One region of the Arthrobacter sp. K4-10C genome, then DNA from elsewhere that is predicted to be linked to it. Evidence: predicted binding sites of a transcription regulator. Region 1 holds the regulator's gene; each other region holds the start of a gene.
What was found. Region 1 encodes HrcA, which represses chaperone genes, less so after heat shock. Its sites were predicted from a motif close to TTNGCACTCGNNNNNNNCGAGTGCNAA; they were not measured.
Positions count from the first base shown of each region.

Region 2: groL (chaperonin GroEL) is a predicted target of HrcA. The motif match lies at 2,994-3,020, and genes of this name have one in related genera.
Region 3: AC5RUU_RS00795 (FmdB family zinc ribbon protein) is a predicted target of HrcA. The motif match lies at 3,261-3,287, and genes of this name have one in related genera.
Region 4: AC5RUU_RS16320 (Hsp20/alpha crystallin family protein) is a predicted target of HrcA. The motif match lies at 1,938-1,964, and genes of this name have one in related genera.

Region 1 covers NZ_JBNHFI010000005.1:199,273-204,418, reverse strand. Annotated here, with positions in the region: gene hemW (radical SAM family heme chaperone HemW) at 1-897, shown strand, start outside; gene AC5RUU_RS08690 (DUF4870 domain-containing protein) at 955-1,374, opposite strand; gene AC5RUU_RS08685 (DUF3097 domain-containing protein) at 1,497-2,345, opposite strand; gene hrcA (heat-inducible transcriptional repressor HrcA) at 2,520-3,533, shown strand; gene dnaJ (molecular chaperone DnaJ) at 3,617-4,744, shown strand; gene AC5RUU_RS08670 (16S rRNA (uracil(1498)-N(3))-methyltransferase) at 4,747-5,146, shown strand, end outside.
Region 2 covers NZ_JBNHFI010000013.1:9,637-14,782, forward strand. Annotated here, with positions in the region: gene AC5RUU_RS17235 (uracil-DNA glycosylase) at 1-83, opposite strand, end outside; gene AC5RUU_RS17240 (DUF3263 domain-containing protein) at 222-563, shown strand; gene AC5RUU_RS17245 (LytR C-terminal domain-containing protein) at 607-1,251, shown strand; gene AC5RUU_RS17250 (cold-shock protein) at 1,420-1,626, shown strand; gene AC5RUU_RS17255 (ABC transporter substrate-binding protein) at 1,623-2,900, shown strand; gene groL (chaperonin GroEL) at 3,198-4,826, shown strand; gene AC5RUU_RS17265 (ABC transporter substrate-binding protein) at 4,925-5,146, opposite strand, start outside.
Region 3 covers NZ_JBNHFI010000001.1:176,279-181,424, reverse strand. Annotated here, with positions in the region: gene AC5RUU_RS00805 (AAA family ATPase) at 1-2,049, shown strand, start outside; gene AC5RUU_RS00800 (RcpC/CpaB family pilus assembly protein) at 2,085-2,822, opposite strand; gene AC5RUU_RS00795 (FmdB family zinc ribbon protein) at 2,933-3,205, opposite strand; gene AC5RUU_RS00790 (5-formyltetrahydrofolate cyclo-ligase) at 3,322-3,942, opposite strand; gene galU (UTP--glucose-1-phosphate uridylyltransferase GalU) at 4,052-4,957, shown strand; gene AC5RUU_RS00780 (GNAT family N-acetyltransferase) at 4,963-5,146, shown strand, end outside.
Region 4 covers NZ_JBNHFI010000011.1:162,631-167,776, forward strand. Annotated here, with positions in the region: gene AC5RUU_RS16315 (S9 family peptidase) at 1-1,360, opposite strand, end outside; gene AC5RUU_RS16320 (Hsp20/alpha crystallin family protein) at 2,041-2,463, shown strand; gene AC5RUU_RS16325 (NAD(P)H-hydrate dehydratase) at 2,872-3,813, opposite strand; gene AC5RUU_RS16330 (histidine phosphatase family protein) at 3,782-4,558, opposite strand; gene AC5RUU_RS16335 (alkaline phosphatase D family protein) at 4,692-5,146, opposite strand, start outside.

The DNA.
Region 1 (5,146 bases):
CTCCGGGCGGCAATCGACGAGTGGGGCATCGAGGAGGGCGCGGAGGTCACCACCGAAGCCAACCCGGACTCCGTGACGCCTGAATCCCTCGCGGTCCTCAAGGCCGCCGGCTTCACACGGGTGTCTTTCGGCATGCAGTCGGCGGTTCCGCATGTGTTGAAGGTCCTGGACCGTACCCACGCCCCCAGCCGGGTGCCCCAGGTGGTGCAGTGGGCACGGGAGGCCCGACTTGCCGTGAGCCTGGACCTGATCTACGGAACCCCCGGGGAGTCCCTGGACGACTGGCGGTACTCCCTTGAGACTGCATTGTCCTACCAGCCCGACCACATCAGCGCCTACGCGCTGATCGTCGAGGACGGCACCAAGCTCGCCGCCCAGATCCGCCGCGGCGAAGTCCCGGAAATCGACGACGACGACCACGCCGACAAGTATGAACTCGCCGACCAGCTCATCACCGAAGCCGGGCTGGGCTGGTACGAGGTCAGCAACTGGGCCCGCACCCCTGAGCAGGCATGCCGGCACAACCTCGCCTACTGGCGGGGCGACGACTGGTGGGGGATCGGCCCCGGCGCGCATTCCCATGTGGGCGGAATCCGGTGGTGGAACGTCAAGCATCCGACTGCCTACGCCGGTCGCCTCGCGCAGGGTGTGTCACCGGCTGCCGGAAGGGAAACGCTGGACCGGGAAACCCGGAACGTTGAACGCATCATGCTGGAGGCCCGCCTCCAGGCAGGCCTTGATGTCGCCACCCTGAGCGCGGCAGGACGGCATGAAATTGCCGGATTGATCGCCGACGGCCTGGTGGATCCGGCTGCGGCATTCCGGGGGAAACTCGTCCTCACCCTGAAGGGGCGCCTGCTGGCCGACGCGGTGGTCCGCCGCCTCCTCCCTGACTAGTCCCCACGCCGGCGAGGGTCCCGGCCCGAGCCTGCGAGGGCTGGGAGCCGGTGGGGATTACTTGATCCAGCGCAGGTTGTACTGATACCGGTGCGGCTGGCCGCGGTTCACGTGGATGCCGGCGGCCACGGAGAAGCACGTCAGGGCGATCCAGATCAGGGTGGCGATGACGGCAAAGATGTTTCCGATCACGGGGATGAACACCAGGATGTTTGCCACCACGGCCGCGATGGTGGGCGGAAGGCTGAAGTTCAGCGCTTCCTTGGATTCCTGGGCGGTAAACGGTCCGCGGTCACGGAAAATCAGGAAAATCAGCAGCGCAGGGACACATCCGAGGATCCCCCCGAAGTGCGCCAGTGTGGCCCACTGGCGGTCCTCGCTGGCCGTCAGGGGCAGCGCGTTCGCCGGGACACCGTGGTATTCGGACCGACCGGCGCCGCCCTGGCTGTCCCTATGATCACGTGCGTTTTCTGCCACGGTAAGTTTCCTTCGAGAGTGCAAAATAGTGCGGAATGCCGGTGTTGCCCCGCCGCGCCTGCAACAGTGCGGCAGGACCTGCAGTACCAAGAATACTGGCTATCGGTCCGTTGGCTCCCCACTCAGGGAACAGTAAGGAAGTCAATCACTTCCTCGACACGGCCCAGCAGTGACGCCTCCAGGTCCGCGTAGCTGCGGACGGCGCCCAGCAGCTTCTGCCAGCCCAGCCCAATGTCCTCCTTGGTGGCATGAGGCCAGCCGAAAGCGGCGAGGATACCGGTCTTCCAATCCTGGCCGCGGGGCACCACAGGCCATTGTTCGATCCCCAGCACCGTCGGCCGGATGGCTTGCCACACATCCACGTAGGGGTGGCCCACGATCAGGACATTTCCTGCCGCGCCTGGGGACGCCATGACGGCGTCGGCAATGCGGGATTCCTTTGAATCGGGCACCAGGTGGTCCACGAGCACGCCGAGCCGCCGTCCCGGCCCGGGCCGGAAATCTGCCACTGCTGCGGCGAGGTCGTCAATGCCGTGCAGGGGTTCGACGACGATACCCTCCACCCGGAGGTCATCGCCCCAAACCTTTTCCACCAGTTCGGCGTCGTGTTTACCCTCCACCCAGATGCGGCTGGCCTTGGCGACCTGGGCTCGCTGGCCTGCAACCCGCACGGAGCCCGAGGCCGTCCTTCCGGTGGCCGGGCCGGTTGCCGGGCGCGGTGCCGGCGGCATCAGCCGGATAGCTCGGCCTTCCAAAAGGAAGCCGAAGCCGAGCCTGAAGGTGCGTGATTTGCCGCGCCGGTCCTCCAGGGCCACAACGTGCATCCCGCCGGACTTTTCCACCCGGGTTACCGCGCCAACCCAGCCGGACTGGACATCTTCCAGGACCATTCCGCGTTCAACGGGCACTTCGGGCAATTGGGTGCGGACGGGAGCGGACATGTCCCGGGGGCCCCAGTTCTGGTAATCCATGGATCGACTCCGCCTAGCTCTAGATCAGTGCCGCCGGAAGGTCGCCCGGAGCGGTACCAATGCTAACAACGGGGCGAGGCATAATAGACTGTTAGCACTTAGGCATGTCGAGTGCTAAGCCTGATGGTTTGCACGGGGCGGCGCAGCCGCCCTGACCCTGGATGGAGGTGGAGTGTGAGCGAGCCACGCAAACTGGAAGTACTGCGGGCAATCGTGGAGGACTACGTCCACTCCCGCGAGCCGGTCGGTTCCAAGGCGCTGGTGGAGAGGCATCATCTCGGCGTATCCAGTGCAACAATCCGCAACGACATGGCCGCGCTGGAGGATGAAGGACTCATCACCGCGCCCCACACCAGCGCGGGCCGGATTCCCACGGACAAGGGCTATCGCCTGTTCGTGGACCAGATTTCTGCCGTGAAGCCGTTGTCGCAGGCGGAACGCCGCGCCATCCAGTCCCTGCTCGAAGGCTCCGACGACCTCGACGACGTGCTGGACCGGACCGTCCGCCTGCTCTCGCAACTGACCAACCAGGTGGCCGTGGTCCAGTACCCCCACCTGAGCCGGGCCCTGATCCGCCACATCGAATTTGTCCTGCTGGCACCCCGGAAAGTCCTGGTGGTCCTTATCGCCAACAGCGGCAAGGTGGAGCAACGGGTTATCGACGTCGGGCAGGACCTCGCCGACGATGCACTCGCAGCGCTGCGGACCCGGTTCCTCGGTTCCCTCGCCGGAACTCCGCTGGGCCAGCTGGCGCAGTCCCTGCCCGCCGTCGTTTCCGCAGTCAGTCCGGGACAGCGGCAGGCCGCGCAGGCGCTGGCCCACGGGCTGGAGATCCTCGCGCAGAGCAGCCGCGAGGAACGCATGGTCATGGCGGGCACGGCGAACCTCGCGCGGTCCAACGTGGATTTCCCGCTCAGCATCGGCCCGGTGCTGGAAGCACTGGAGGAACAGGTGGTGATGCTGCGCCTGCTGAGCGAGATGGCGCAGGACCACCGTGGCGTCGCTGTAAGCATCGGGCGGGAAAACCCATATGACGGCCTTGCCGAAGCCTCGGTGGTCGCTACTGGGTACGGCCCGGACAGTGCAGCCAAGATAGGTGTGCTGGGACCCACCCGCATGGACTACCCCACCACGATGGCAGCCGTCAGGGCCGTCGCCCGCTACCTTTCCCGGATCCTGGGACCCTGACCGGACAGTCCGGCTGCCACCGCAGCCGGACGGCCGCCAGGGCACCCCCACTGCAGCAGTACAACAAGGAAGAGATACCAACTTTGAGCAGCCACTACGACGTCCTTGGAGTCTCACCGGAGGCCACGGGAGAAGAAATCAAGAAGGCCTACCGCAAGCTTGCCCGCACCCTGCACCCGGACGTCAACCCGGGGGAGGAGGCTGCTGACCGCTTCAAGGCAGTCACCCATGCGTACGAAGTCCTCTCGGACCCGCAGAAACGGCGTGTCTATGACACCACCGGCAACGAAAACGGCACGGACAACGGGTTCGGCGGCGGCAGCTACGCAGGCCAGGGCTTCGCTTTCCAGGACATCTTCGACACCTTCTTTGGCGCCGGCGGTTCCACCGGTCCTGCCTCCCGGGTCCGCCGCGGGCAGGACGCGCTCATCAGCGTCCGGATCGACCTCCGCGACGCCGTGTTCGGTGTCAACAAGAAACTCGAGGTGGACACTGCGGTTACCTGCCCCACCTGTGAGGGCTCATGCTGCCGGCCGGGAACCCACCCGGAGCGCTGCGACATCTGCGGCGGCAGCGGCCAGGTCCAGAGGGCAGTCCGCTCCATCCTCGGCCAGGTCATGACGGCTGCTCCCTGCGGTACCTGCGAAGGCTTCGGCACCGTCATCAAGGACCCCTGCAACGAGTGCAGTGGCCAGGGCCGCATCCGCAGCCGCCGTTCCCTGACGATCAAGGTTCCTGCCGGCGTGGCCACCGGAACCCGCATCCAGTTGACCGGCCAGGGCGAGGCGGGACCCGCCGGCGGACCTGCCGGCGACCTCTACGTGGAGATCCGGGTCAACAACGACGCCACGTATGTCCGCGACGGGGACGACCTCCACGCCACCCTGAACATTCCGATGACGGCGGCTGCCCTCGGCACCGAGGTCAGCCTGGAAACCTTCGACGGAACCCAGGAGATCGACGTCAAGCCCGGGACGCAGTCCGGCGAAATCATCACCCTTCGCGGACTGGGCGTCACCCATCTGCGCGGATACGGCCGTGGCGACCTGAAGGTGCACCTGCAGGTGGAGACGCCGGCCAAATTGGATGCTGCCCAGGAAGACCTGCTGCGGCAGCTGGCCAAGCTGCGCGGCGAGCAGATCACCGAGGGCAAGCTGGCTGCGAGCGGCGGCATGTTCGCCAAACTCCGGGACCGCCTCGGTAACCTGTAGCGGTGAGCAACCCCGTCTTCTTCACTCCCGCAGGATCCCTTGACGGGATGCAGCCTGGCGGTAAGTTCCTCCTCGAGGGGCCTGAGGCCAGGCATGCGGTGGCCGTAAAACGCCTGGAACCGGGTGAACCCGTGGACATTGTCGATGGCACCGGCACCAGAATGACCGGGCGCGTCGTTGAGGCTTCCGCGTCCGCCCTGGAGGTGGAGTGTTCGTCCATGGCCGTCGAATCCCGGCCCGATGTCCGGCTGGTACTCGTCCAGGCCCTGGCAAAGGGCGACCGGGATGAACTGGCCATCGAGACAGCCACTGAGCTCGGGATAGACGCCGTCATTCCGTGGCAGTCCGAGCGATCAATCGTGCGCTGGAAAGGCGATCGGGCTGTCAAAGCGCATGCCAAAT
Region 2 (5,146 bases), on a different contig from region 1:
AGCGGGCGCTGCGCGAGCCCGGCATAACTCTCCGCATCGGCCGGTTCCTGCTCCAGTTCGAACAAAGCGTCAGAGTCAAACACCGTCCCATTCTTGCAGGGGAGCGCAGGTGATGGGGCGCCGGCAGCGTCGTTCCGGCCCTTCCGGCGCAAATGACAAGCTTGTTATTCGTCCGTAGCATGGGGGTGAGACATTTTCCGTAGACAGCGAAGGAGTGTGCCGTGGCGGAACCGGCCCGGGAACATGTGCCCCAGGAGCTGCCGGAGCAGGAACCACGGAATACCCTGCTGGCGGACTTCGCGCTGCGGGACTCCCCGCTCGGTGAGCGCGAGCAGCAGATGCTGGCGCTGGAGCGCCAGTGGTGGAAGTACGCCGGAGCCAAGGAACAGGCCATCCGGGAGCTGTTCGACCTCTCCGCCACCCACTACTACCAGCTGCTGAACGCATTGATCGACCGTGAGGATGCACTCGCCCACGATCCCATGCTGGTCAAGAGACTGCGTAGACTACGTACGTCCCGCCACCGTGCCCGGACCGCACGGCGCCTGGGGTCCGACGCCTAGGACACCCACGCCTTTTCAGCAGCAATCCCCAAGGATGTCATCCATGACCAAATACGCCCGCGATGAATTCGACAAGGTCCCCGAGACCCCGCAGCGGCAAGGAGTCCACCGTGCCGCCACTGCCCCGTCGCGGGTACGGCTGTGGCCCATCCTTGCAGTAGGGCTGGCAGCCCTGGCCATCGGGCTGGTGTCCTTCCTGATCCTCCCCAAGCTTGGCTTCAGCGGCACGGACGCCCAGGCGTCCTCAAGCCAGGAAGCATCGCCGCTGGCGGAGACCGGAACAACGCCGCCGGCCAGCCCCCAAAGTTCCCCGGAGCCCACCGCGGAAGCCGCGCCGCCGGCCTCAACCGAGCCGTCCGCCATTTCAGAGGCCGGGCCCGGGCCAGCCGGGTCGGCTCAGAGCCAGGTTTTCCTCGACCGGACACAGCCCGTCGCCGTCTACAACGCTGCCGGGACTGCAGGACTCGCGGGCCGCGTGGGCGGGACCGTCCAGGCGGACGGCTGGACGCTGGGCCAGGTAGGCAACTGGGCAGGAGCTCCCCAGCAGGGCTCTGCCATTTTCTACTCAGGGCCGGAGCAACTGGCCAATGCCCAGGCACTCGCGCGCCTGCTGGGCATCCCCACCCTCGTCAGCAGCACGGAATTCCAGGTTCCCCTGGTAGTGGTGCTGGGCCCGGGATACCGGTAGGCATCCCTGGCGGACCGGTCACGCGTGAATAACTTTTGCCGCCGGCCCATCCGGTGTCCTGTAGCGCCGCCCCGGCATTGGCTAGAGTGAAAACCAGGGTGGGCTCCGGGGCAGGCAAGCACGATTCGGGAGCATGAGTCCCGGTCTCAACGGAAAGAGTTGGTCAGCATGGCACTGGGAACCGTGAAATGGTTCAACGCGGAAAAGGGCTACGGATTCATCACCGTTGACGATTCCGGAGACGATATCTTTGTGCACTGGTCCGCCATCCAGGGTGAGGGCTACCGTGCACTCGACGAGGGGCAGCGGGTGGAGCTTGAAGTCGGCGAAGGCGAAAAGGGCCCGCAGGCCGAAAGTGTCCGGCCCGCCGAGTGAAACAGCTGCCCGTTCCCGCCGTCCGTATCCGTCCCGCGCTCGCTCTTTCCGCCGGCGCTCTCCTGGTTGCCACTGCCTGTTCCGGTGTCACCGGTAATGCCCGCGTGGAATCCGTGGAGGCGTCCGGCGACGGCATCCTGCGGGTGGGGCTGGTCCTGGACAACACCGGTGACAGCAGCTTCCTCAACGCCTCGCAGCTTGCCGCGGCCAAGCTTGCGGTCCAGGAAATCAACGCGACGGGCGGCCACAAGGGCAGGCCGGTGGAACTTCTGCCCGTTGACCCGGGCCAGGACGCCGCAGCCCAGGCGCATGCCCTGGTGGCCGGCAAAGCTGACGTGGTCATAGGGCCTACCGACTCGAGCCACGCACCAGCAACCATCGACGTTCTTTCCCGTGCCCGGACCCCACTGATCTCGCCAGCCAATTCGGCCGCGGGCCTGACCGGCGCCGGGTCGGGCGGCTATTACTTCCGCACCGCCGCCGCTGACGTCGCCCAGGCTCCCGTCCTGGTCAAGCTCGCCAAGGACGGCGGCGCTGCCACCATCGCGGTGCTGTACCAGGAAGGCTCTTACGGAAAGGACGTGGCTGGGGCCGTCTCCGACGCCGCCGAACAGGCCGGACTGGACGTTGCGGCAACCGAGGAGTTCAAGCCGGGCGAGGCCGGCCCTGCGGCCGGGAGGGCTGGAAAGGCCGGCGCCGGTGCTGTGATCCTGGTGGCCAGGGACGGTGCCCAGGGTGCACTCGCAGAGCTGAGCAACGCCGGTGTTGCGGGCTCCCGCATCATCCTCAGCGACGGTGCCTTCGCCCGCTACGGCTCCAAGCTGGGCACCAAGGCACTGGACGGGGCCCGCGCCGTGGTGCCCGGGCAGCTTCCCTCCGCCGGCTTCCAAGACCGGCTGCTGGCCGTCGATGGCAAGCTGAAAGACGTATCCTTTGCCGCCGAGACGTACGACGCCGTCACACTGGCCGCGCTTGCTGCGGCCAGGGCCCAGGACGACGCCGGCCGTTCAATCGCTGCCAACCTGATCAGCGTGTCCGGCGGTACTGCCGGCGCTTCGGGAGGGACGGCGGCCGCGGCGGCCTGTTCCACCTACAAGGACTGCGTCAGCGGCCTTGCGGCGGGAACTGGGATGAACTACGACGGCGAGTCAGGTCCCGTCGCGTTTGACCCGAATGGAGACATCACCACGGCCAACTTCAGAGTCTTCACCTACGGGCCCGACAACATTCCAGCGGCCAGCGGGCGCGAAACAGCAGGCCGCACCGGGAACTGACTGCCCTGATCGCCATCAGCGAATACGCCGGATTAGCGGCCCGTTCCCGGTCCATTCGCTTGCACTCTCACGTGGGGAGTGCTAATTATTGACTTAGCACTCTGACGTACCGACTGCTAAAGCAAAGCCTGCTTCAAGCTGGCGGAGCGCGGCATCGGGCGAGGAGCGAAGAAACACCTAACTGGAGTGAGATCCGCACCCGGAGGCATACAGAGGCCGCCGGCGAAGGATCGTCCGTCGCGGGCACTGCAGCGAAGGTTCATTCTTAACGACTGTCCCGAAAGGACCACTGCCGTTATGGCCAAGATCATTGCATTTGATGAAGAGGCACGCCGCGGCCTTGAGCGGGGCCTGAACACCCTCGCCGACGCCGTTAAGGTCACCCTCGGCCCGCGTGGACGCAACGTCGTCCTCGAGAAGAAGTGGGGCGCCCCCACGATCACCAACGATGGCGTTTCCATCGCCAAGGAGATCGAGCTGGACGATCCCTACGAGAAGATCGGCGCCGAGCTGGTCAAGGAAGTTGCCAAGAAGACGGATGACGTCGCAGGCGACGGCACCACCACGGCTACCGTGCTGGCCCAGGCCCTGGTCAAGGAAGGCCTGCGCAACGTTGCCGCCGGCGCCGACCCGCTGTCCCTCAAGCGCGGCATCGAGAAGGCCGTTGACGCTGTCACCGCCGAACTGTTGAACTCCGCCAAGGAAATCGAAACCAAGGAAGAGATCGCTGCCACGGCCTCGATCTCCGCCGGTGACGACGAAATCGGTGCGCTTATTGCCGAGGCCCTGGACAAGGTGGGCAAGGAAGGCGTCATCACGGTCGAGGAATCCAACACCTTCGGCCTGGAGCTCGAACTCACCGAAGGCATGCGCTTCGACAAGGGCTACATCTCCGCTTACTTCGTCACCGACGCAGAGCGCCAGGAAACGGTCCTCGAGGATCCGTACATCCTGATCGTCAACTCCAAGATCTCCAACGTCAAGGAACTGGTTGCTGTCCTCGAGAAGGTCATGCAGTCCAACAAGCCGCTGCTGATCATCGCCGAAGACATCGAGGGCGAGGCCCTGGCCACCCTGATCGTCAACAAGATCCGCGGCACCTTCAAGTCCGTCGCCGTGAAGGCTCCGGGCTTCGGCGACCGCCGCAAGGCACAGCTCGCCGACATCGCCGTCCTCACCGGCGGCCAGGTCATCTCCGAGGAAGTCGGCCTGAAGCTGGAGAACGCCGGCCTGGAACTCCTGGGCAAGGCACGCAAGGTTGTTGTCACCAAGGACGAAACCACCATCGTTGAGGGTGCAGGCGACGCCGACCAGATCGCCGGCCGCGTGTCCCAGATCCGCGCCGAGATCGAAAACTCCGACTCCGACTACGACCGCGAGAAGCTGCAGGAGCGCCTGGCCAAGCTGGCCGGCGGCGTTGCAGTCATCAAGGCCGGTGCCGCAACCGAGGTTGAGCTCAAGGAGCGCAAGCACCGCATCGAGGACGCAGTGCGCAACGCAAAGGCCGCTGTTGAAGAAGGCATCGTCGCCGGTGGCGGCGTGGCCCTCATCCAGGCCGGCGCGAAGGCCTTCGCCAACCTGCAGCTCTCCGGCGACGAAGCAACCGGCGCCAACATCGTCCGCGTTGCCATCGACGCCCCGCTGAAGCAGATCGCCTTCAACGCCGGCCTCGAGCCGGGCGTTGTGGTGGACAAGGTCCGCGGCCTGCCTGCAGGCCACGGCCTGAACGCAGCGACCGGGGAATACGTCGACCTGCTGGCTGCCGGCGTCAACGATCCCGTCAAGGTGACCCGCTCTGCCCTGCAGAACGCGGCCTCCATTGCCGGCCTGTTCCTCACCACCGAGGCAGTCGTGGCCGACAAGCCCGAGAAGAACCCGGCTCCCGTTGGCGGCGGCGACGACATGGGCGGCATGGGCGGCTTCTAGCCTTCCCGCCGGGCCAGTCCCGCAGTAGAAATAAATGCGGCCCCTCTTCGGAGGGGCCGCATTTTTTCTTGCCCGTACGCCCGGGCAGCGGGGTACTGCTACTTCCGCGCGCTGGACAACATGCCTTCAACTTCCTTCTTGAAGGCCTCGGCAGCAGCGTGGGGAGTGAGGCGGTCGTACAGCACTTCATCCGTGTACCGCTTGATGACGTTCTGGACGCTGCCGGCTCCTACCGGCGGAACCGGAGGTGCTTCCTTCATCTCCGGGGCAATGTCCTTAAGGAACGACACCACGGTGGTGTCCGCAGGCTTCAGGCTGGG
Region 3 (5,146 bases), on a different contig from region 1:
TTGGAACTGGCATGGTGGCAGTCGGCCCTTGAAGCGATGATCAGCGGCGACGACTACCTGGCCATGTCCGACGGCGACGCACTCCGGCAGCTGGAAGCCGAATACCGGCTGGCCGACAATGCACACATCGCCAGCGGCGCCGCGCGGCTCCGCTGGGACCTTGCCGAGCGCTGGCGCACCGCTATCGCGGACCATCCCCGCCAGGCAGACCTCCTCCGCAGCCTGCTCAAGGACGGCCGGGTGTCGCTTCCGGCGCTGACCGCGCAGGCCCCGGACCTGATCGGCACCCTGGTTCCGGTCTGGTCCGTCAGCCCCTACCTCATGACCGGCCTGCTGCCAGCAGAACAGCACTTCGACGCGGTGGTCATCCTCGACGCCGAAGCCACGTCGCTGCAGGCGGTGCTGCCGTCCATCGCCCGCGCCCGCCAGGTCATAGCCTTCGGCGACGCCCGCATTGCGAGCCCCCGCACCTTCACTGTTGGTGTGGAACGCCTGGCTCCCGGTGAATCCGCGCACCAGCGGGTTGAGAGCGGGTTCACCGCACTGTCCGCCGTGCTGCCGGTGTGGCGGCTGAATTTCGTCTACCGTGCGGTGGACGAGGACCTGGTCCTGCAGCTGAGCAAGAACTTTTACGACGGCGGTCTCCGCCGGTTGCCGGAAGGCCAGTCTGCCACGGGCCTGGACCGGTCCCTGCTGGTCGAATACCTGCCCGACGGGACCGGGCTTCCGAGCGCCGACCACGAAGGCGTTGAATCCGTGGTGGCCGAGGTCAACCGGGTGGTGGAGCTGGTCTTCGAGCACGCGCGGATGCGTCCCCGCACCTCGCTGGCCGTGGTGACCGCGAGCCTTCGGCACGCTGCCCGCATCGGTGAGTCCATCCGGCTCCAACTGCCCAACCATCCGGGCCTGGCCGGGTTCTTCGGCGCCGGCCCGGAGTCCTTCCGGGTTGTGGACCTGGAACGTGCCCAGGGCCTGGTGCGCGACCATGTCATCTTCTCGCCGGGCTTCGGCCGGACACCGCACGGGCGCGCCCTGCACAGCTTCGGACCGCTCTCTGCCGAGGGAGGCCGGGAGAAGTTTGCCCTGGCCATGACCCGTGCCCGGCGCTCGATGCACGTGCTGACGTGCTTCCGGCCCGAGGACCTGGACCACACCCGGCTGACGCACGGGGCCGTGGATCTCTACGCACTGCTGGACCGTGAAATTTCGGGCAACACCGATCTTGGCACGCCCGCGTCCCGCGCCGCCGCCAGCGAACAGGCACTCGGTGCCGATCCGCTCGTTGCGGACCTGGGTGACCGGCTCCGTGCACGCGGGGCACGGGTCTGGCACCAGTATGACGGCGCGATTGACGTGGTGGCTGCCGCCGACCCGCTCAGCACCATGGGCCAGGACGATGCCGACCTGCCCTGGCCGGTGGCCATCGAGTCCGACGGCACCGAACAGTACCGCACCATGAGTGTCCGCGAACGGAGCCGGCTGCGGCCCCAGATGCTGGAGCGGCTGGGTTGGCGGTACATGCCGCTGTGGACCATCGAGGTGTTTACCGATCCGTCCGCCTGCGCAGACCGGATCGCCAAGTACCTCGGCCTGGAAAAGGTTGTACTCCCGGGGCGTGCTGCGACGTCCACCGGCTTCCTTGACGACGACGTCGATCAGGCGCTGAATGATATCGATGCCGCTGCGGAGCCCGCCCCGGCATCGAACGTCACTAATTTCCCCGGCCCGGCTTCCGGACGGCGCGCCGGCCACGTCCCCGCACGACGTGCGGGCCATCAGGCCGCGGCTGCCCGGGACGGACAGGACAGCAAGGAGGCGGGCCAGGTGGCCAGCGAAGAAGAGCAAAACAGCACTGAGAGTGAACTGCCGGCGCCGGAAGCCCGGGGGATTGCGGACACTGCAGCCGCCCCGGCCCCCCGTGCGGGGCACAAGCCTGCCGGGGGCATCCTGCCCACGACGGCTTCCGAAGATGATCCGCGCGCTTGGGGCGACAAGGATAATGACCATGATGCCTGGCTGAAGGAACAGAAACCGCCGCACTGGGGTTAGTCCTCCTGCCGCCGGCCCCGAAGGGCAGAGGCTGGTCACGGGTGTCCCACGAGGACAAAGAACAGCTTGCCCTGGGTGGATGCCCCGGCCAGCCGGGCCGCCTGTTCCGAGTTGGCGGCCACAACAATCAGCCCGTCGGTCTCCTGGGTGCCGAGCCACTGGCCGCCCTGCCCGCCCGTTGTGGAGGTCCACAGCACCGGCACTCCCGAGGCGAGGACCTGGGACGGTTCCTGCTGGTCGAATCCATTGGCCGCGGTCAGCACCACGTTGACCAGCTGCCCGGGGGAGACGAGCTGGATGGACGACGGGTCGGCCATCCTCAGGGGTACCGCAGCTGAGCCGGGAGGGCTGCCGGTGAGAAGGCCGGGGCCCAGCAGCTGGGCGTCAGCCAACAATTGCCCCTTGCGCAGCGGAGCCGCGAGTTGCCTGCCTGCTGCTTCGCCGGGCTCGCGGAGGACACCCTCCCCAACCATGCCCGGCGGAACCTGGACCTGGTGAATGTCGGACGCTGCCATTGCTGCGCCCGCAGGCAGGTCCCGGGCGGCGGCCAGGGCGGTGACGGTGTAAGCGGGGGCGGGGGTGAGCTGGTGGACGCTCAGTGCCGCCGCGGCACACAGCAGCAATGCCACGGCAAGACGGCGGTTACGGCTCAACCAGCCCGGGAACCCTGCACCGGGACGCCGGGACCGCGAACGGCCGGAGGACACAGGCCGGCGGCGGCGTTGAAGGAACCCGGGAGCTTCCCGGTGGGGCTGGAGGGTTTGTGCGGGCATGCTGCCACGCTAGGTGCCTTGGAAACGCAAAAGACAGCGGCCCTGCGCCTATGTGGACAACGTCCGGACGATAGGCTGCAGGGCCGCCGTCGTAACGGCGAAAGCCGGAATCAGCTGGCGGCAGCCGCGGTAGCGGGAGCGGAGGGGGCCGTGGACGCGGCGGGCGTGGAGGAGGCCGGCGCAGCGGAAACGGTGCTGCCCTTTGAGTCCCGGGAATCGGTGCGGTAGAAACCGGATCCCTTGAACACGACGCCTACGCTGTTGAACTTCTTGCGCAAAGCACCCTGGCATTCGGGGCACGACGTCAGTGAGCTGTCCGAGAACGACTGGACGATGTCGAAGGCGTGGCCGCAATCCTTGCAGGCGTAAGCATATGTTGGCACTGGTGCTCCTCCTCTTGGGCAAACGAGAGGTCCCGTGCTGCCACCTGGTAATCCATTAGCAGTCGCAGGGCCTGAGTGCTAATTCTATCATCCCCTCGCGGCTGCCCCGCCGGAGCCTACGCGACATTGCCCAGCGGTCGCAGCCCGGACGGGACCAGGACAGCGGGAACGGGACGGTCGAACTCTTCGGCGGGAATCTGGCCCGCCGGGAGCAGTTCATCGTCATAGATAACGGCGGCCAGCGGAATTTCCTTCCCGGCAGTGGCGAGGTGGCCCAGGAACTTGTCGTAGTAACCGCCGCCCTGGCCCACCCTGTTGCCGTTGACATCCACGGCGGTGGCCGGGATGAACAGCGCCGTGGCCTCGCCCGCAACGTCAGGTCCGTGACGCGGGCCGGCCGGTTCCAGTATGGGTGCGTACCTGCTGCGTTCAAGCGTGCTGTCGGGGCTCCAGAAGACCCAACTCAACTCCCTGCCGGGTTCGCAGACTGGAAGCAGCACCCTGTGGCCGTTGCCGTGGAGGGCGGCGATCAGGGGCAGGGTGGGCGGCTCAACCCCGGTGCCGAGGTATACGCAGAACATGGCCGGTTTTCCGCCTGCTACCGCCTCAGCCCAGGCGGCACCATGGAGTGCCAGCGCAGCACCCGCCGCTTCCAGCTCAGCCGGGCTGCGCGTGGCCCTCCGTCGGCGGTGGGCCGCCCGGATGCCGTCTTTGGCGGTGTTTGGCTCTTGAGGCATTGCGTGTCTCCTTTATTACCCGCCGTGGCGGTTCGTTCGCCGGCTCCGGTGCGGCTGGCTGCCGGCCCGGTGATTACTGAATGCTTGACGCTGACGTTAGATTAGTCCGGTGACTACCAGTAACCCGAGAGTTCGCAAAGCCGTCATCCCCGCTGCCGGACTGGGCACCAGGTTCCTTCCTGCCACCAAGGCCATGCCCAAGGAAATGCTGCCCGTGGTGGACAAGCCTGCCATCCAGTACGTCGTCGAGGAAGCCGTCCAGGTGGGCCTGAACGATGTCCTGATGATCACCGGACGGAACAAGCGTGCGCTGGAGGACCACTTTGACCGGGTCCCGGCACTGGAGTCCACGCTCGCCGACAAGGGGGATACACAGAAGCTGGCATCCATCCAGGCAGCCAGCAACCTGGGCGATATCCATTATGTGCGCCAGGGCGACCCCAACGGCCTGGGCCACGCGGTGTTGCGGGCCAAGCAGCACGTTGGCGATGAAGCCTTCGCCGTGCTGTTGGGAGATGACCTCATCGATGCCCGGGACGAACTTCTCAGCACCATGATCGACGTGCAGGCCAAGACCGGAGGGTCGGTCGTGGCGCTCATCGAAGTTGAACCGGCACAGATCAGCGCCTATGGCTGCGCCGACATCCAGGAGATCGACGGCGAAGCGTACGTGCGCGTCAACCGGCTGGTTGAGAAGCCGTCCGCGGATGAAGCGCCGTCCAACTTGGCCGTCATCGGCCGTTACGTGCTGCATCCCGCCGTCTTCGAGGTATTGGAGCGCACCGGCCCTGGACGCGGCGGCGAGATCCAGCTGACGGACGCCTTGCAGGAGCTCGCATCCGGTGAAGGTGAAGGTCGCGGTGTCTACGGCGTGGTGTTCCGGGGACGCCGGTACGACACCGGCGACAAACTCAGCTACCTCAAGGCCTGCGTCCAGCTCGCCATCGACAGTGAAGACCTGGGCCCGGGCTTGCGTGAATGGCTGCCGGGGTTCACTGACGGCCTGTCCAAGTAGTACCCGTGCGGTTTGGTCCCATTTGGCCTGTGACGCTGGAGTGCGGTGACCTGGTCCTGCGTCCCATCCGGTACCGGGACAAGAAAGAGTGGACGGAGGTCCGTTCCCGCAACAGCCAGTGGCTTGCGCCGTGGGAGGCCTCAAACCCGGACCCGCGCGGGGGCCTGCCGGACTACCGGCAAATGGTGC
Region 4 (5,146 bases), on a different contig from region 1:
GGAGCTCGCCGGCGGGCCGCTCCGGGGTGGGCAGCACGAAGTCGTAGACGCGCGACGGCGTGAAGTAGGAGGTGTAGCCCAGCCGGATGACCGGGGCCTCGTAGTCAGACCCGCCCACGCCCGCCGTGTAAAGCTCCTCGTCGAAAGCGGGCTCGACCGCGGCCTGCTGGGCCGGCGTGCCCAGCCCGGCCAGCCCCATCACCTGCACCCGCTCAATCGTGTCCTTGCGGATGGAGACGATGAGGTGCGTGGAGGTGACCCCCGCGCCGTTGACGCGGACGTCGTCGGAATGCTCGACGACGGTCTGCCACGTCTGCTGTGCCAGCGGCTTTTCCAGCTCCGCCGGGTCCGCCAGGGAGACCATGGAGTTGATGGCGCCGCGGTTGTGCGTGAGGAGGATGCGCTCTGTCTTTTGCCCGTCCGGGCCCTCCAGCAGGAAAGGCTCCGCCTCGTAGAGAACCCGCTCGTTCCGGGAGATGACGGTGCTGACAGTCCCGGCGGGATCGTCGAAGCGGAGCAGCCGGGTCTCACTGTATTCGGAGCAGCCAATGCCCAGCACCAGGTGGCGCCGGTCGGCAGAGAGCTCGAAGCCCAGCCACATGGCGGCGTCGTCCTCCTGGTAGATGACCACGTCCTCGGTCACGGGCGTGCCCAGGACGTGCGCCTTCACCTGGTACGGGCGCCAGGAATCGTCCACCACGGTGTAGAAGATGCGGGTGCCGTCCGGGGAGAACGAGACACCGTAGAAGACGTTCTCGATGATGTCCGGCAGCAGCTGGCCGGTGCGCAGGTCCTTGATACGGAGGGTGAAGCGCTCGTCGCCTGAGTTGTCCACGGCGTAGGCGTAAAGGTCGCCGTCCACTGTCACGGCCGAACCGCCTACCGAGAAGAAAGGCTTGCCCTCTGCCTCGACGTTACCGTCCAGCAGGACTTCCTCCCCGTGAATGGCGACGCCGGGCTCGACGGCGGGCGGGGTCCAGTCGGCGATCTTGTCGTCGGTGTCCGCGGCCCTGACCCGGCATTGGATGCCGTACTCCTTGCCCTCCACCGAGCGGCTGTAGTACCACCAGCCGTCCTTGCGGTGCGGAACCGACAAATCGGTTTCCTGCGTCCGGCCCTTGATTTCCTGGAAGATGGCTTCGCGGAGCGGTTCCTGGTGTGCGGTGACTGCCTCCTGGTAGGCGTTCTCGGCCTTCAGGTGCTCAACCACCTCGGCGGACTCCTTGTCCCGCAGCCACTCGTAGCTGTCCACGAAAGTATCCCCGTGGTGCGTCCGGTCCAGGGGGACCCTCTTGGCCACCGGCGGGGTGGCGGCGGACATGGACGTGCTGGCGGAATCCTGCAGCGGAGTGGAGGTCATGCCTTCAATATATCCACCACCCCTCACAATGGCCGGGGCCGTTCGCTACCGGGGGAGCGGCCCCCGCCACTACCGCCCAACCCCGACGCTCTCTCACCTTTGGTGGCTTTTTCCTGAACGCCCTTTCACCCAGGTGGGAGGGCGTTTGGGTGGGAGGTGCCAAAAGTGAGAGAGGGTGACGGGGCCCGACGGTACTGCCCTAGTGGGGTTCGGGTGGCAGGCGTATTCTGTTCACGCCAAGGCACATCGCCCAGCGAGAGAGGGGAAGCTTATGACCATCCCGCCAGTGCACGAACCCGAGCCGTTCCCGCCGGAGCCCGGGCCGGACCCGACGTCGCCTGATCCCACCCAGCCCGGCCATCCGGGGCCGCCGGCCCCGAACCCGTTCCCGACGCCGGAGCCTCCAGGGCCGCTGCCCGTGCCGGATCCGGGCCCGGCACCGCTCCGCCCGGACCCCACCAGGAGCTGACGAAAGCCCGGCAGGGTACAGCAGAAGGGGCCTTTCGCGTACCGCGAGGGGCCCCTTCCCCATGCCCCGGGAGGCGGCAAAAAAATTCGAAAATTCCTTGCCGGACCGCTTGCAGATCTCTGTCGTCAGTGCTAAAAAATCTATATCAGCCAATACAGATCGGCTGGTACTCAAAACAAGTGTTGGACCATCTCTTACGAGGAGGGAAGCCATGTTGATGCGAACCGATCCGTTCCGCGAGCTGGACAGGCTGGCCCAGCAGGTCCTCGGAACGGCAGCGCGTCCGGCAGCCATGCCGATGGACGCCTGGCGGGAGGACAAGGAATTCGTCGTGGCCTTCGATCTGCCCGGCGTTGCGGTGGACTCAGTGGATCTGGATGTGGAACGGAATGTCCTGACGGTGCGGGCCGAGCGGCCCGACGTTGCGGGCAAGGACACCGAGTTGATCGCCTCCGAGAGGCCGCGCGGCGTCTTCAGCCGCCAGCTGATCCTCGGCGATACCCTGGATGTGGACAACATTAAGGCAAGCTACGACGCCGGTGTCCTGACGCTGCGGATTCCTGTCGCCGAAAAGGCCCAGCCGCGCAAGATCGAGATCGAAACGAAGGGGGCTAAGCAGGAAATCGCCGCCTAGTTCCCTTGAAGGATCGGGATGTCGGGTATTTCTGTTGACTGCCAGTGTGGGGCGGGTCGCCTTGAAGTGCACGCCACAGCGCCAGACAGCGCATCGGCAGCGTAAACCTGAACTTCCCGATGTGGTGGCCCCCGGCTTGGCCGGGGGTCGTCCTAAGTTACCGGCGGGGATGCCTTGTATTGGCCCGCCTGCCGGTGCTAGAACAGGGTTACCGGGAGGATCCGAACGCGTTGTATCTGCCAGTATTGGGCGGTTTGCCTTTAAGGAACGCCACAGCGCCGGTAGCGCATCGGCAGTTGCGAGTGATCCCCTCCGATACGATGGCCCCCGAGCTTCCAAGCAGGGGGCCATCCCCTTGCGCTGAAATAACTGCCCGAACCAACCTGCAAGGCCAAGCATCCAGCGAAATCAGGTGTTCAGCTCCAGCATGAGCGCGGGCAATTCGTCCGCGAGTTCGCGGGCAAGGAATCCCAGCGGTCCCATCCTGCTGGCCAGCCGGTCGGCGGCCGCGGCGTGAAGATGCGTTCCCCAGCATGCCGCCTGCGCGCTGGTGGTTCCGCGGGCCCTGAGTCCGGCGATCGCACCGGCCAGGACATCCCCGCTTCCCGAGGTCCCGAGTCCGCCGTACCCCGTGGTGATCTTCCACAGTTCCGGTTCCCCGCCGCCACCAGGACGGGGCGGCTGGGCGATGATGCCCTGGCAGCTCACCACTGCGTCGAACTGGCTGGCAATCGCGGCCACGTCGGTTTCCAGGTCGTCGATTTCACGGCCCAGCAGAATCGCCGCTTCCTTCGGATTCGGGGTCAGGATCAGCCGGCCCCGCCAAGGTTCCAGCTGTTCTTCAAGTCTGGCCAGGCCGCCCAGGGCGTAGGCATCAAGGATGACGGCGGCACCACGGCCGTCATCGGCCCTGCCTGACGATTCCTCCCGCTCCAGCAGGGCCCGCAACAGCTCTTCAGCCAGGTCAGGATCGTCAAGGCCCGGTCCCACGAGGATGGCGTCCGCCCGGTCCAGGTACGAGGAGATCCGGTCCAGTCCGCCAGCCTCGATGGATCCGTCGGCGGTCTCGGGCAGGGCGATGGCCCCGCATTCCGGCAGCGCCACCCCCACCTGCACCGCCACGGATTCGGCGACCGCGAGGGTCAGCTTCCCGGCACCGGCGCGGAGGGCGGCAGCTCCGGCGAGCAGGGCAGCACCCGGCGTTACCCGGGCACCGCCGATTACCAGCACCGAACCGCGGGAATACTTGTCCTCACCTGCGGCCGGCAGCGGCCACTCGCGCAGCAGCGACGGCGTGACCAGGACGGGGTCGGCGGCATCACCGCGGGTGGACACTTGTATCCCCTGCATGCTCGGTAACCTCCACGCCCTGCTCGGTGAGGTGGTCGGCCACGTTGAAGCTCTCGAGGGTCCACGGCCCGGCACCCGACGGACGCACGTATTTGGTGATCGAGGCATTCAGCACCGAGTTACTGGCGGCAAGGTCCAGGAGCTCCCGTTCGGACAAGCCCTCCAGCACGTAGCGGAACAGCATGATCACGGCATCGTGGCAGACCAGCATCACCCGGTGCCCGCTGCCCAAGTTGTTCAGTTCGTCCAGAACCGAGCGCAGCCGGAGGGCCACGTCCGCCCAGGATTCCCCACCCGGCGGCCGGTAGTACAGCTTGCCCAGCCAGGTCCGCCGTTCCACCTCGTCCGGGTATCGCTTCTCCACGCCGAGCCGGGTCAGCCGGTCCAGGATGCCCAGTTCACGGTCACGCAGCCGTTCGTCGGTGCGCACCTTCGCCGGCCAGCCAGCCGTTTCCACGGCGATCTCCGCGGTCTGGCGCGCCCGGGCGTAGGGGGAGGACACCACGGCATCAGGGCGGAACTCCTCGGCGATCCGGGCCAGCGCAGTGCCCAGCGCCTTGGCCTGTTCCTGCCCGGTGCCGGAAAGGTTCACGTCGGCGTCTCGGGCGGGCACCTCGATGACCTCGGCCCCCGCCAGCCGCGCCTCGGTGGCGGCCACGTTGCCTTCGCTCTCGCCGTGCCGGATCAGCAGCAGCTCCACCGCCCCGGCTTCCTGTACAGCCTGTGTCAGTCCGTCGTCGTTCAAGAAAGATCACCCCGTCCGCGTTCGGTTCCGAATGGAGGAACACTACCAGCGGCGTACCCACGGGGCCGGGAAAATAACGGACGACGGCGACGGGCCACCGGGGAGCGACCCCCGCCAGCCACGCCCGGGCGGCCTACCCTTCCGGCGTCAGCACCTTGGAGAACACCGTGGCGCCGTTGGCGTTCCGCAGGCTGACCGTGAAGGTTTCGGCATCCAGCTGGACGTGCCCGAAGAACTGGTTCTCGCCGTCGCGCGGTGATTCGCCGGGGAAGCGCCCGGCCTTGGCGAACACCACCTCGGGCCCAAACGTGTCATCCATGGTGTTCGGCCCGAAGGACCCGGCGGCGATGGGCCCGGCTACGAACTCCCAAAACGGGTTGAAATCCGTGAACGCGGCGCGCTCGGGGGAGTAGTGGTGGGCGGCGCAGTAGTGGACGTCCGCGGTCAGCCACACCACGTTCTTGACCCGGTTTCGCTTGAATGCGCTGAGCACGCCGGCGATCTCCAGCTCGCGGCCCAGCGGAGCGCCGGGGTCGCGGTTGGCCAGGCTCTCCTGGTTCACGGCGCCGTCGGGAACGATGATGCCCA